DNA from 3 places in the Chelatococcus sp. XZ-Ab1 genome. Region 3 is predicted to be linked to each of the others. Evidence: predicted binding sites of a transcription regulator. Region 3 holds the regulator's gene; each other region holds the start of a gene.
What was found. The regulator HrcA, encoded in region 3, represses chaperone genes, less so after heat shock. The targets are predictions, from matches to a motif close to GTTAGCACTCNCNNNNNGNGAGTGCTAAC.
Positions count from the first base shown of each region.

Region 1: a site for HrcA is predicted at 2,177-2,205, ahead of groES (co-chaperone GroES). Genes of this name have one in related genera too.
Region 2: a site for HrcA is predicted at 1,589-1,617, ahead of groES (co-chaperone GroES). Genes of this name have one in related genera too.

Region 1 covers NZ_JARKII010000006.1:356,738-361,660, reverse strand. The annotation lists gene P2T65_RS11440 (DMT family transporter) at 1-472, shown strand, start outside; gene P2T65_RS11435 (hypothetical protein) at 660-824, shown strand; gene P2T65_RS11430 (hypothetical protein) at 1,122-1,403, shown strand; gene P2T65_RS11425 (hypothetical protein) at 1,492-1,794, shown strand; gene groES (co-chaperone GroES) at 2,258-2,545, shown strand; gene groL (chaperonin GroEL) at 2,589-4,226, shown strand; gene P2T65_RS11410 (ABC transporter ATP-binding protein/permease) at 4,529-4,923, shown strand, end outside.
Region 2 covers NZ_JARKII010000001.1:632,663-637,585, reverse strand. The annotation lists gene P2T65_RS03060 (EAL domain-containing protein) at 1-424, shown strand, start outside; gene P2T65_RS03055 (exopolysaccharide biosynthesis protein) at 453-1,058, opposite strand; gene P2T65_RS03050 (usg protein) at 1,181-1,450, opposite strand; gene groES (co-chaperone GroES) at 1,742-2,056, shown strand; gene groL (chaperonin GroEL) at 2,120-3,757, shown strand; gene P2T65_RS03035 (DoxX family protein) at 4,050-4,433, shown strand; gene P2T65_RS03030 (esterase-like activity of phytase family protein) at 4,502-4,923, opposite strand, start outside.
Region 3 covers NZ_JARKII010000003.1:83,999-88,921, forward strand. The annotation lists gene P2T65_RS06290 (hypothetical protein) at 70-717, shown strand; tRNA gene P2T65_RS06295 (tRNA-Leu) at 1,177-1,261, opposite strand; gene hrcA (heat-inducible transcriptional repressor HrcA) at 1,464-2,633, shown strand; gene P2T65_RS06305 (1-aminocyclopropane-1-carboxylate deaminase) at 2,802-3,812, opposite strand; gene P2T65_RS06310 (Lrp/AsnC ligand binding domain-containing protein) at 3,958-4,434, shown strand; gene lepA (translation elongation factor 4) at 4,610-4,923, shown strand, end outside.

The sequences.
Region 1 (4,923 bases), on a different contig from region 3:
GCTGGCCGGCTTCGCCGGCATGGTGATCATCGTCCACGGCTCCGGCACCTCGGGCGGCGCGCGTTCGTGGGACGGCATCGCGGCGGCGCTCGCCGCGGCCGTGACCTACGCCTTGTCGATGGTGATGCTGCGGGCGCGGGCGACGCGCGACCGCGTCGAGACCATCGTCTTCTTCCAGAACATCGGGCCGGCACTCGTGCTCGCCGCGCCCGCCGGCGCGGTTTGGGTGCCGCCTCACGTGTCCGACTTGTCGCTGTTCCTCGCCATCGGCTGTCTCGGCGCCATCGGGCATCTCATCCTCGCCACGGCCTTCGCCCGGGTTGAGGCGGCGCGCCTCGCGCCGCTCGAATACACCGCCCTCATCTGGGCGGTGGCACTCGGCTATCTTTTCTTCGGCGAGGTGCCCTCGCTGCAGACGCTCGCCGGCGGTGCCCTGATCGTCCTCGGCGCGCTTGCGACAGTCCGCCGCTGACGGCGGGCGGGAGATGGTTGGGAAATTGTGAGTTTAGAAATAGCAACGTCATAGCAGTTGCGCTGTTCAGTTGGTCTTTGCATCATATCTTGTGAGCGATGATGACTGTATATCTATATCATAATCGAAATATCGCTCGTTTTTTGGGGCATTATCGGCCCGTATATTGATATTTTGGAGGTATATCATGGCTTGCTCGTGCTGTCAGAAGAATGGGGCTTCGAATGCTGGTGCGGCCTCTGCCGCCGGTGTGCAGGACGCCCAGAAGCAGAAGCGCTCCGCGGATGATTTCCAGGAGATGCTGGCGCAAGTGGCAATGCAGGCGCAGCAGTCCCAGAACATCCAGAAGTGACATCGTGCCGTGATGGTGAATTGGTTCGGATCGTGACCGACGTTTCGGCCCGGATCAGCTGCGTCACCCTGTCGTAACATGTCGCGACGACTCCCCCGGAGCCGCGGATTGTCCCCGGCTCCGGGTGAGGAGCGCTGCAGACCGGCGGCGCTGCCGAATCCTCGTTGCCGATCGCACAGGGCCGCATGCCGCGGCCGTTGCATCGGGCGGATGAGCGCGGATCAGCGCGTGCTTTTCAGGTGCAGGTGCTTGCCCGTTACCGGGCGGAATATGATCGATCTATCGGTGAGGTTCAGAATGTCATACAGAATCCAGCCCAACGGTCAGGGCAGCTTTATCGGCAATATTGGCCAGAATGATTTCATGGGTACCCTGAAACAGCTGCAGCAGATGATGCAGCTGGTCAAGCTGCTGCAACAGCTGCAGCAGTTCCTGGGGCAGGGTCAGTCGCCGTGCTGCGGCAACGGCCAGGGCCAGAAGCAGCCGCCGTGCTGCGGCAACGATCAAGGCTACGGCGATCTCAGGCTGACCGGACTGACGGCCAATTTCGGGCTGTCGGGGACATCCGAAGCGTTCTGAACGCTCGGGCCTGCCCGGCCGCGCCAGCCACGGTGCCATATGCCCGGCCGGTGCGGCCGGCTGCCCATCACGCTTGAGGAACCGCGTCATGGTGGACATGCTTTCGGGATCTGCCGACCGATCGACGGATCAATGGAATGAGCACGGCGGCGGCGATCTTCCGGATGTCATACAGCTTGCGAGGGAGCAGGTCGGGCAGCTGACGAGGATGCTCGCAGGGCGGCAGGGGGCGCAGGAGGCTGCGATCGCGCGGCTGGCCGGGGAAATGGCGTGGCTGCTGCGTGACATGGCGGACCAGCCGGCGCTGCAGGGGCAGCAGATGGCGCGGCTGGACCACCTGATGAACCAATTGGCCCAGCTGATGAACGATCCGCCGCGGGATCGCGGATAGTACATGCCGGCACGAGGGCGCTGTCCTCGTGGCAGGGATGCGCGCAAGCGGTCTCGCCCCCGGTTCGCCGCGACTGGCGCCGCGCCCATCCGCAATCGCGGGGCAATGCTCTCACTCGCCGCCCTGCAGGATATCATGGTGCGTCGCAGAAAAGGGCGGGGCCTTCGTGAGGAGGTCCCGCTCTTGGCGTGTCGGCGCGTGATCATGCGCGCAGCGAGGCGGGCAGAGCCGCCGATGCCCGGCATGGTGGCGCCGGCGGTGCCGGCCCGTTAACCATCCCGGCTGAGAGGCCGCCCGCGCGAAGGCAGCGTGCAGCGTGACGGCGAATTTGTCGCGACCGTGCCTTGACTCTCCAGCGCCGCCTGCCTATCTCCGCCCGAGCCTTGGCACTCGCTTCTGTCGAGTGCTAACAGGCCCCGCATGATCAGCGCGTTTCGCTGCTTTCTTTGAGAGGACACGTCTCATGAAGTTCCGTCCGCTGCACGACCGCGTGGTCGTCCGCCGTCTCGACAGCGAAGAGAAGACCAAGGGCGGCATCATCATCCCCGACACGGCCAAGGAAAAGCCGCAGGAGGGCGAGATCGTCGCCGTCGGTCCCGGCGCCCGCGACGACAATGGCAAGCTCGTTGCCCTTGATGTCAAGAAGGGCGATCGCGTGCTCTTCGGCAAGTGGTCGGGCACCGAGGTGAAGATCGACGGCCAGGACCTCCTTATCATGAAGGAGTCCGACATCATGGGCGTGATCGGCTGAGCCGCCCCTCCCCCATCTTGAGTTTCAGGCAGGAGTTGAGCACATGGCTGCCAAGGACGTAAAATTTTCGGCTGACGCGCGCGAGAAGATGCTGCGCGGCGTGGACATTCTCGCCAATGCGGTGAAGGTGACGCTGGGCCCGAAGGGCCGCAACGTGGTGATCGAGAAGTCGTTCGGCGCGCCGCGCATCACGAAGGACGGCGTGACGGTCGCCAAGGAAATCGAGCTTGAGGACAAGTTCGAGAACATGGGCGCGCAGATGGTGCGCGAGGTGGCCTCGAAGACGAACGATCTGGCCGGTGACGGCACCACGACGGCCACGGTCCTCGCCCAGGCGATCGTGAAGGAAGGCGCCAAGTCGGTCGCCGCCGGCATGAATCCGATGGACCTCAAGCGCGGTGTCGACATGGCTGTGGCCGAGGTCATCAAGGACATCGAGAAGCGCGCCAAGAAGGTGAAGTCCTCCGACGAGGTCGCGCAGGTCGGCACCATCTCGGCGAACGGCGACCGCTCCATCGGCGAGATGATCGCCGAGGCGATGCAGAAGGTCGGCAACGAGGGCGTCATCACGGTCGAGGAGGCCAAGAGCCTCGAGACCGAGCTCGACGTCGTCGAGGGCATGCAGTTCGACCGCGGCTACCTCTCTCCGTACTTCATCACGAATGCGGAGAAGATGGTCGCGGAGCTGGAGGATCCCTACATCCTCATCCACGAGAAGAAGCTCTCCTCGCTGCAGGCCATGCTGCCGGTGCTCGAGGCGGTCGTCCAGACGGGCAAGCCGCTTCTGATCGTCGCCGAGGACGTCGAGGGCGAGGCGCTCGCCACGCTCGTCGTCAACAAGCTGCGCGGCGGCCTCAAGGTCGCGGCGGTGAAGGCGCCGGGCTTCGGCGACCGCCGCAAGGCCATGCTCGAGGACATCGCCGTCCTCACCGCCGGCCAGACGATCTCCGAAGACCTCGGCATCAAGCTCGAGAACGTGACGCTCGACATGCTCGGTCGCGCCAAGAAGGTGCGGATCGACAAGGAGAACACCACGATCGTCGACGGTGCCGGCAAGAAGAAGGACATCGAGGCCCGCGTGCAGCAGATCAAGGCGCAGATCGAGGAGACCACCTCGGACTACGACCGTGAGAAGCTGCAGGAGCGTCTTGCCAAGCTCGCGGGCGGCGTGGCCGTCATCCGCGTCGGTGGCGCCACCGAGGTCGAAGTGAAGGAGAAGAAGGACCGCGTCGACGACGCCCTCAACGCCACGCGCGCGGCCGTCGAGGAAGGCATCGTCCCGGGCGGCGGCACAGCCCTCCTGCGTGCCAAGGCGGCCGTGGCGAAGCTCAAGAGCGACAACGCCGACGTACAGGCCGGCATCAATATCGTCCTGCGCGCGCTCGAGGCGCCGATCCGCCAGATCGCCGAGAATTCCGGCGTCGAGGGCTCGATCGTCGTCGGCAAGATCTCCGAGAACAAGTCGCAGACCTTCGGCTTCAACGCGCAGACTGAAGAGTTCGTGGACATGCTCGAGGCCGGCATCGTCGATCCGGCCAAGGTCGTGCGCACGGCCCTGCAGGACGCCGCCTCGGTCGCTTCGCTCCTCATCACGACGGAGGCGATGGTCGCCGACAAGCCGAAGAAGGAAGCGGCCGCGCCCGCCATGCCGGGCGGTGGCATGGGCGGCATGGACTTCTGAGGAAGTCCATCCGCCCAAGCTGAGGCAAGTGCTTCGGCCGACTGGATCGGCCGAAGTGGCGGCATGGACTTCTGAGGAAGTCCATTCGGCCAGAGACGGAAGGGCCCGGCATCGCCGCCGGGCCCTTTTTCGTTGGCCAGGCGCTAAGGGGCGATTCCGCCGGCGATCCCTGTACCTGTTTCCGCCGTCTTTCTGCCGCTTTACAAAAGCGTTAGGTGCAGCGCCTGTCGAATTCCTGTAGGAGACGAGGCGGATTTCGGATGCCGGCGGTGCCGGCCCTTCTGGCGGGACAAGCGGACTTCATGAAGCTCATAGCCATTGTCGTTGCGGCCGCGTCCGCAGCCTTTCTGGCGCTGTCGCAGGGGCAGGCGAACGCCCTGCCGCTCTTCGTGCCGGTCAGCGGTTTCGTGCTCGCGGCCATCCTGTGGCTGGCGCGCGACATCTCGATCTTCCTGCGCATCTTCATGGGCATGTATGCGCTCGGCTATCTGCTGATCGCGGCGGCCAACACACTCGCCAGCTACGGCCTCGTGCCGCAGACGCTGGCGGCGCTCGTGCCGCCGGCCTTCATGGCCACCGCTTCCGTCTGCTTCGCAGGTCTCGTCTTCGGCGTCTCGTTTATCCCGGTCGTGCGCACGATCACGAACCTTGCCGACCCCTACTTCTATTCCATCCGCAGCGGCGAAGAGAACTTCAG
Region 2 (4,923 bases), on a different contig from region 3:
CGAGCTGGAGGTCACCGAAGGCGTCGTCATGGACGATGCGGACGCGGCCGAAGATGCCATGATGGAACTGCGGGCCCGCGGCGTGCGCCTCGCGCTCGACGATTTCGGCACCGGCTATTCGAGCTTGATCTACCTACGCCGCTTCGCCTTCGACAAGATCAAGATCGACCGCTCGTTCCTCGAGAGCATGGAGACGACAGGGGAATCGGCCATCCTCGTGCATTCCGTCGTCCATCTCGGCCGGGCGCTTGGCCTCACCGTGACGGCAGAGGGCGTGGAGACAAGCGAGCAGCACCGCTTCCTGCAGGCGCTCGGCTGTCACGAACTGCAGGGCTACCTGTTCTCGAAACCTGTCCCGGCCGATGCGATCGACCGGCTGCTCGGCATCGAGCCCGGCAAGAGCCGCACCGACGCCGTCGCCTGAGAGCGCGGCCGCCCCCGCCTGCCGAACGTCAGGCGTAGCCGACGAGTGCGGCGATGCCGCTGACGATCGCGACGATGAAGCCGAGGCTGAGGCCGATGCCGAAGGCGCCTGCGGTCATGCCGAGAATGATAACGATGCCGTCGCGCTCCACGAGGCCGAGACCGATGAGGCAAGCCGCGAGGCCGAGCGGTATCTGACCGATGAACGGCGCGGAGACGAGCAGCCCCAGCGCCACGACGAGCAGGACGAGGCCCATTGCCCGCATGCCGGGCTGCGTGGCGAAGAACTGCAGGCGCGGCCGCGACATGCGCTCCAGCCGGCGCAGGACGGGCATGGCCCGTTCGACGGCCCGCGAGACGTCGGCCCGCGCGACGGACTTGCGCAACAGCTGTCGCGGCAGCCACGGCGCCTGCCGGCCAAGCGCCATCTGCAGCGCCACGAAGGCGAGCACGAAACCGCAGATGAGCGGGATCGGCGGCGGCATCGGCAGGCAGTTCGGCAGGCCCAGCACCACGACGAGCAGGGCAAAGGCCTGCTGGCGCAAGGTCTGCAGGATCTCGTCGACGGTCAGGTATTCGCCCTCGCCGACCGTGAGTGCATGGAGGACGGCGGAGGTACGGGGCAGCGTCGACACGAGGTAGGACCGGGCCTCAGTTTGTGAGGTCGCATTCCTATCTCACTGCTGCCCCCCGGCCAAGGGGGCGCCGGACGGGGGCACGGCCAGCGGGTATGCGGCCCGCGCAGTCGCCTTGCCGCTCAGTGCAGGCTCACCATGCCGTCCACGAGCCTGAGCTCCGCCGGCTTGATAAGCCGGCTGTGGGCAACGGTCACCGAATGAAGCGGCCCCTCCAGCTTCCTCTGCCAGAATTCCAGGAAACGGTGTAGTTCCGGAAAGCGCGGCGCCATGTCGTAGTCCTGCCAGATGTAGGTCTGCAGCAGGCGCGGATGATCCGGCATGCGGTAGAGGATGGTGGCGGTGGTCAGGCCGTAGCCGGCCACCTGCTTCACGAAGTCGCTCGAAACCATAGCTCCTCCTTCGTCGCAATGGGCCTATGGTGAACGATGGCGGCATCCATTTTCAAGCATAATTTATGAATTATATGTTTATTTACAATGTCTTAGCAGCAGTCACGCCAGATTGCTGACAAACCCCGGCGTCAATGCCCTGGCACTCTCGGCGCGCGACTGCCAAAATTTTGCTTCGAGGGCCTTGCGGGCTTCGCGCCCGTCACCTATCTCGCCGGTGCGCCGGGCGGCTGCCATCCGGGGCCGTCGGGCGACATCGAAAAATGAATCAGCCATTTCAGGAGGTTCGCGATGAAGTTCCGTCCGCTGCACGACCGCGTGGTCGTCCGTCGCCTCGACAGCGAGGAGAAGACCAAGGGCGGCATCATCATCCCCGACACGGCGAAGGAAAAGCCGCAGGAGGGTGAGGTCGTCGCCGTCGGTCCCGGCGCGCGTGACGACAACGGCAAGATCGTCGCCCCGGATGTCAAGGTCGGCGATCGCGTGCTGTTCGGCAAATGGTCGGGCACCGAGGTGAAGATCGACGGCCAGGATCTGCTCATCATGAAGGAGAGCGACATCATGGGCGTGATCGAGAGCACCGCGCAGAGCAGGAAGGCCGCCTGAGGGGGCCCTTCTGGCATGAACCCATCTGATGCCTGAAGTCATGTCTATCAGGGAGTGACGATTATGGCTGCCAAGGACGTAAAATTTTCGGCTGACGCGCGCGAGAAGATGCTGCGCGGCGTGGACGTTCTCGCCAATGCGGTGAAAGTGACGCTGGGCCCGAAGGGCCGCAACGTGGTGATCGAGAAGTCTTTCGGCGCGCCGCGCATCACGAAGGACGGCGTGACGGTCGCCAAGGAAATCGAGCTTGAGGACAAGTTCGAGAACATGGGCGCGCAGATGGTGCGCGAGGTGGCCTCGAAGACGAACGATCTGGCCGGTGACGGCACCACGACGGCCACGGTCCTCGCCCAGGCGATCGTGAAGGAAGGCGCCAAGTCGGTCGCCGCCGGCATGAATCCGATGGACCTCAAGCGCGGCATCGACATGGCCGTCGAGGCCATTGTCGCCGACCTCAAGAAGAACGCTCGCAAGATCTCCAGCAACGACGAGATCGCCCAGGTCGGCACCATTTCGGCCAACGGCGACACGGAGATTGGCCGCTTCCTTGCCGAGGCGATGCAGAAGGTCGGCAACGAGGGCGTCATCACGGTCGAGGAGGCCAAGAGCCTTGCCACCGAGCTCGACGTCGTCGAGGGCATGCAGTTCGACCGCGGCTATCTCTCGCCCTACTTCGTCACCAACGCCGAGAAGATGCGCGCGGAGCTGGAGGATCCCTACATCCTCATTCACGAGAAGAAGCTCTCCTCGCTCAACGAACTGCTCCCGGTCCTCGAGGCCGTCGTCCAGTCCACCAAGCCGCTCCTGATCGTCGCCGAGGACGTCGAGGGCGAGGCGCTCGCCACGCTCGTCGTCAACAAGCTGCGCGGCGGCCTCAAGGTCGCGGCGGTGAAGGCGCCGGGCTTCGGTGATCGCCGCAAGGCCATGCTGCAGGACATCGCCATCCTGACCGGCGGCACGGCCATATCCGAAGATCTCGGCATCAAGCTCGAGAACGTCACCCTCAACATGCTCGGCCGGGCCAAGAAGGTGGTGATCGAGAAGGAGAACACCACCATCGTCGACGGTGCCGGCTCCAAGGCCGACATCGAGGCCCGCGTGCAGCAGATCAAGGCGCAGATCGAGGAGACCACCTCGGACTACGACCGTGAGAAGCTGCAGGAGCGTCTTGCCAAGCTCGCGGGCGGCGTGGCCGTCATCCGCGTCGGCGGCGCCACCGAGGTCGAAGTGAAGGAGAAGAAGGACCGCGTCGACGACGCCATGCACGCCACGAAGGCCGCGGTCGAGGAAGGCGTCCTGCCCGGCGGCGGCGTCGCGCTGCTGCGCTCCGTCAAGGCGCTCGACGGCCTGACCCCGGCGAACGACGACCAGCGCACCGGCATCGAGATCGTACGCCGCGCCATCCAGGCCCCCGCCCGCCAGATCGCCATCAATGCCGGCGAGGACGGCTCGCTCATTGTCGGCAAGGTGCTGGAGAAGGGCGACTACGCCTTCGGCTTCGACGCCCAGGCTGGCGAATACGGCGACATGTTCAAGAAGGGCATCATCGACCCCGCCAAGGTCGTGCGCACGGCCCTGCAGGATGCCGCCTCCGTCGCCGCCCTGCTGATCACGACCGAAGCCATGGTCGCCGAGAAGCCGAAGAAGGAAGCGGCCGCGCCCGCCATGCCGGGCGGTGGCATGGGCGGCATGGACTTCTGAGGAAGTCCATCCGCCCAAGCTGAGGCAAGTGCTTCGGCCGACTGGATCGGCCGAAGTGGCGGCATGGACTTCTGAGGAAGTCCATCCGCCCAGATTGCGAGACGTGCTTCGGGAAGGCGCGGGGCTTCGGCTCCCGCGCCTTTTCCTTGCCCGCACGCCTCCGTCCACTCTTGCATCGTCGCAAGCCGCGGCTTGCACCGGTCATCTGCTCAGCGCCCGCAAGATGAGCTATTGTCGCTCCCGTCGGCGTCGCGTTTTCCGACAGAATCGGACGAACGGAAAGGAACCGCACATGGGATCGTTGAACGCGCTCGGACTGCTTTTGGCACGCGTGCTGATTGCCGTCCTCTTCATACCGGCGGGGTTCAACAAGATCACCGGTTACGCCGGCACCGCGGGATACATGGAATCGGCCGGCGTGCCGGGCATTCTTCTCCCACTCGTCATCCTCGTCGAACTGGGCGGCGGCCTTCTGCTGCTCGTCGGCTGGCACACGCGCCTCGTCGCGCTCGCGCTGGCCGGGTTCACGGCGCTCTCCGCCCTTCTCTTCCACCAGTTCTGGGTCGATCCCGAGCAGATGATCAACTTCTGGAAGAACGTCGCGATCACCGGCGGTCTGCTTGCCATCGCCTCGGCCGGCGCCGGCCGCATCTCGGTCGACGGCCGCGCCGCCTGACCGCAAATACGCGCATGCAAAAAGGCGCGGGACATATCCCGCGCCTTTCCTGTTTCCGGCACGCCTGATCAGTTGACCGTGAAGCGGCCGAGATTGAGGAACACCGTCTCGCCCGAGGCGTCGTCCACCCCGTCGTTGTCGGTCATGATGAAGGCGTCGCCCGCCGCATCGACCGCGAAGCTCTCGATCTTGTCGAGCACGTAGCCCTTGGGCGAAGCGAGATCCGGCACGAGATCGCGCAGCTTGCGCTTCTCGACCACGGGCGCATCCTTCTCGCCGACCGTCGCCGGCGTCAGCCCCTTGACAGAGAAGGTCTGCAGCGTCTTGACGGCCTTGTCGCCGAACTGGTTGTCGCGCTCGATGACGACGAAGGTGTCGTTGCCGACATAGGTGAGCTCCGACAGGCCCATCCAGCCCTTCGGCGCGGCATCGAGCGGGTAGCGCATGACGCCCCACGCCTTCGTCGCCGGCTTGTAGGTGAGGATCTTCA
Region 3 (4,923 bases):
TTACGGAACAAATTGACACGTCGCCACACCGACGGCATCATCCGCATGCCGTTTTGAAAGGACTGCGGAATGACAAATGTTTTCGGAAAGCCGGGAAAGATTGCAAGCCGTCGTAAGCTTTTTGAGTTGGGCCAGCGCGCGCTTGAGCAAGCGGGCTGGCGCATCGAGCGTATCCAAGGAATCGGCAAGTCCAGCGTTCGCAGAATCGTGAGGGGAGCCGAACGGCACACCGTTTCCATTCGCACGACGCAGGACACGTGGATTGCCTTTCCGCGGAACGAGGACGACAGCGGATGGGTCACGCTGGACGACGTCGACTACGTCGCGGCTGTCACCGTCGATGACAAGGACAACCCGAAGCGTGGCCTGGTCTACATGGTGGACGGCGACGAAATGCGAGAGCGTTTCGATCGTGCTTACCGTGCAAGACTGGATGCGGGGCACAGCATCCCCATCGGGCGCGGCGTTTGGGTTTCAATGTTCCTTCCCGAAGACCCAGAGACACCGTCATCGATCGGTGGCGGCATCGCTCTCGGCAAGCAACCTCTTCTTACCGCGAAGCTGGATGGCGCGGACGACGGAGCGGCAGCCGAACTCGTAGTTCAAGCGCCCATGCCGCACCAGGAGGCGCCCTTGACCATCGCGGAGGCGAAGCGGCGTTTGGCACAATCGCTTGGAGTCGATCCTGAGAAAGTCAAGATTGTGATTGAAGCGTAAGATGCGGCAATAAGCCAGCAACGGCCTGTTTTTCACCAGTATTCACAAACTCAATGGAAGCAATTTGGGACTTTGGAGGGTGGATTATTGCTATCTCGATTCTGATGATACTTGTAATATATTTGTATTGCTGTGGATTTTTGCTAGCGTCTCGCAGGACTTCTTAGCTATATGAGGCGGTTCACTTCAAATAAGAGTTTGAAAGAATGCTTAGTGACTTTAGATATACTGTATACCGAGTTCCTGGAGTTTTTATCCATTCAACGTGAATTCAGGAGGATCAGAACAGGTGACGGCTGACAAATCGTAGGGGAGAGGCGCCGGACAGCTCGCAGCGGCCATACGCCAAAAAACCGCACTGGCGTTGGATGCCCTTTACCTTGGCCGAGCCATCAAACGAACTCCGTGAGCCCTTCACCGGGGTCCGCGCTGACGCGAGGGCGCAACGTAGGGGAGCGATGGTGCCCAGGAGAGGACTCGAACCTCCACGGCTTTCACCACTGGTACCTGAAACCAGCGCGTCTACCAATTCCGCCACCTGGGCCCATGTCAGGGCAGGCGTCTGTCTAAGCATGCGCCCCGGGCTTGTCAACGGCGCTTTTGCGCGGGCGCCCGCCGGCGCGGTGGACAATCGGCCGCAGCGGGGCGGGGGGTGCGGGCGCGCGGCCGCAGGGATCCACTGCGAGGCGCTGGCCGTTGCTTGAAAAGCGGCCGATCGGGCCCATAATCCCAAGGACGACAGGAGCATGACGGCCATGAACGTGACGCCACGCGGTGCCTTGCCTCCCGGCGGCGCGTCGCCGGGCGCGAGCGCGCATTCCGGCGCGGCTGCCGGCACCACCGCCGGTACGGTGGCGGAAGGGTCGCGCCCGCTCGTCGAGCTCAACGAGCGCTCGCGCGAAATCTTCCGCCAGATCGTCGAGAGCTATCTCGCCACGGGCGAGCCGGTGGGCTCGCGCAATCTCTCGCGCATGCTGCCGCTGCAGCTCTCGCCCGCCTCGATCCGCAACGTGATGGCCGATCTCGAGCAGACCGGCCTCATCTACGCGCCCCACACCAGCGCCGGGCGCCTGCCGACGGAGCTCGGCCTGCGCTTCTTCGTCGATGCACTGCTCGAGATCGGCGACCTCACGGCGGCCGACCGGGCCAATATCGAGAGCCAGGTGCGCGCCGGCACCGGCAGCGCCTCGCTCGACGGCGTGCTCGCCCAGGCGACGACGCTCTTGTCCGGCCTGTCGCGCGGGGCCGGCGTCGTCGTCACCACCAAGCAGAACCTGCGCCTCAAGCACATCGAGTTCGTGCGGCTCGACCCCGGCCGCGCCCTCGTCGTGCTCGTGGCCGAGGACGGCTCGGTGGAGAACCGCCTGCTCGACCTGCCGCAGGGCCTGCCCGCCTCGGCGCTGACCGAGGCGACGAACTTCCTCAACGCCTGCATCCGCGGCCGCACCCTGAGCGAGGTGCGCGAGGAGATCGCCCGCCGGCGCGAGGAGATCGCCCGCGAGCTCGACGCACTGACGGCACGGCTCGTCGAGGCCGGCGTCGCCATGAGCGTCGGCCCGGCCGAGGAGCGTCAGCTCATCGTGCGCGGCCAGGCGAACCTGCTCGAAGACCTCCGGGCCGCCGAGGACCTCGAGCGCATCCGCCTGCTCTTCGCCGACCTCGAGACCCAGAAGGACGTGATCGACCTCCTCTCCCGCGCCGAGGAGGGCGAGGGCGTGCGCATCTACATCGGCTCGGAGAACAAGCTGTTCTCCATGTCCGGCTCGTCGATGATCGCCGCCCCCTTCCGCGACGGCACCCAGCACATCGTCGGCGTCGTCGGCGTCATCGGCCCGACGCGGCTCAACTATGCCCGCATCGTGCCGATGGTGGACTATACGGCGCGCGTGGTGTCGCGGCTGCTGGAGGGGCGGTAGGCGCCCCCCTCACGGGAACAGCATCATCGTCGCCTCGGCTCCGGACACCTCGTCGAGGGCGATGAGCTCTGCCGCCGGCAGCGTCGCGAAACGCATGGCGACGACCTCCTCCGGCCAGGCGGCGGCGGTCGCCGGCCGCCCGATGAAGAGGAGGCCGCCATGGTGCGGTCAGCCGTTGCGGAAGGTGTAACTGTAGCCGTTGATCGCCGGCACGCCGCCGAGATGCGCGTAGAGCACCTTCGACCCGGCCGGAAAGAAGCCGCGCGCGACGAGGTCGATCATGCCCTGCATGGATTTTCCCTCGTAGACCGGGTCGGTCATCATGCCCTCGAGGCGCGCCGAGAGGCGAATGGCGGCGAGCGTCTCTTTCGAGGGCACGCCATAGGCCGGATAGGCGTAGTCCTCCTTCAGCACGATGTCTTCCTCGGTGATGTCCTTGCCGCCGACGAGGGCTGAGGTCTTCTGGGCGATATCGAGCACCTGGGCGCGCGTCTTTTCCGGCGTGCCCGAGCCGTCGATGCCGATGACACGGCGCTGGCGCTCGTCCTTGGCGAAGCCCACCACCATGCCGGCGTGGGTGGAGCCGGTGACGGTGCACACCACGATGAAGTCGAAGGAGAAGCCGAGCGCCGCCTCCTGCGCCCTCACCTCCTCGGCGAAGCCCACATAGCCGAGGCCGCCGTATTTGTGCACGGAGGCGCCGGCCGGGATGGGATAGGGCTTGCCGCCCCGGGCGCGGACGTCTTCGAGCGCCCGCTCCCAGCTCTCGCGGATGCCGATGTCGAAGCCCTCATCGACGAGTTCGACCTCCGCCCCCATGACGCGCGAGAGAAGGATATTGCCGACCCGGTCGTAGACCGCATCGTCGTGCGGCACCCAGCTCTCCTGCACGAGGCGACACTTCATGCCGATCTTGGCTGCCGTCGCCGCCACCATGCGCGTGTGGTTGGACTGCACGCCGCCGATGGAGACGAGCGTGTCGGCACCGCTCCTGATCGCGTCCGGCACGATATATTCGAGCTTGCGCAGCTTGTTGCCGCCGAAGGCGAGGCCCGAGTTGCAGTCCTCGCGCTTGGCATAGAGCTCCACCTTGCCGCCGAGGTGTTTGCTGAGACGCTCCAGCTTCTCGATCGGCGTCGGGCCGAAGGTAAGCGGATAGCGGTCGAATTTTTCGAGCATGGCGCGGTCTTCCCCTTGGAAATGGATTGGGAAAGCCTAGCAACAGTAGCTATGAAAGGTCCTTCCGAAGTAAGCGTCATTTGTGATTTGCTGTTTCGGTTGATCCGCCCAGTGTCTCCCGAATGCTTCATTAACAGGCCATTCAATGAAAGAATCCGTCACACACGAACTCGACCGCACCGACCTGCGCATCCTCAGGCTGCTGCAGGCCGACGGGCGCATGGGCAATGCCGAGATCGCCAAGCGCGTCAACACCAGCACGGCGACCTGCCACCGGCGCATCCAGCGCCTCCTCGCCGAGGGCTATGTGTCGGGCGTGCGGGCGCTCGTGGCGCCCGGGCGGGTCGAACGCGGCACACTCGTCTTCGTCGGCGTGGTGCTGGACCGTTCGACGCCCGAGAGCTTCGCCGCCTTCGAGGAGGCGGTGCGCGCCATGCCGGTGGTGCTCGACTGTCACGTCGTCGCCGGCGACTTCGACTATTTCCTGAAGATCCGCGTGCGCGACATGGTCGATTTCAACCGCCTGCACGGGGAAAAGCTCATCGCCCTGCCCGGTGTGCGCCAGACGCGGACCTTCTTCGTCCTCAAGGAGGTGGTCGACAACGCACCACTCGCCTTCTGAAGCGCCGCCCCGCGCGAGGGACTTTGCCGGCCCCTTAGCGGCGCACCTCTTGGCGGATGGCCCGCACGCTGCTATTCCCGCGGCTTGACGATCACGGCCGCGCTCCCGCCCCCGCCTGCGCAGGAAGGCCATCACAGCCGCGGGGACAGGCGGGCGAGCGAAACGACGTTCCGACATGACAACGAAGCCCATCGAGACCATCCGCAACTTCTCCATCGTCGCGCATATCGACCATGGCAAGTCGACGCTCGCCGACAGGCTCATCCAGAAGACGGGCGCGCTGTCCGACCGCGAGATGCAGGAGCAGGTGCTCGATTCCATGGATATCGAGCGCGAGCGCGGCATCACCATCAAGGCGCAGACCGTGCGCCTCGAATATCCGGCCAAGGACGGCAAGACCTACGTCCTCAACCTGATGGACACGCCCGGGCACGTCGACTTCGCCTACGAGGTCTCGCGCTCGCTCGCGGCCTGCGAGGGCTCGCTGCT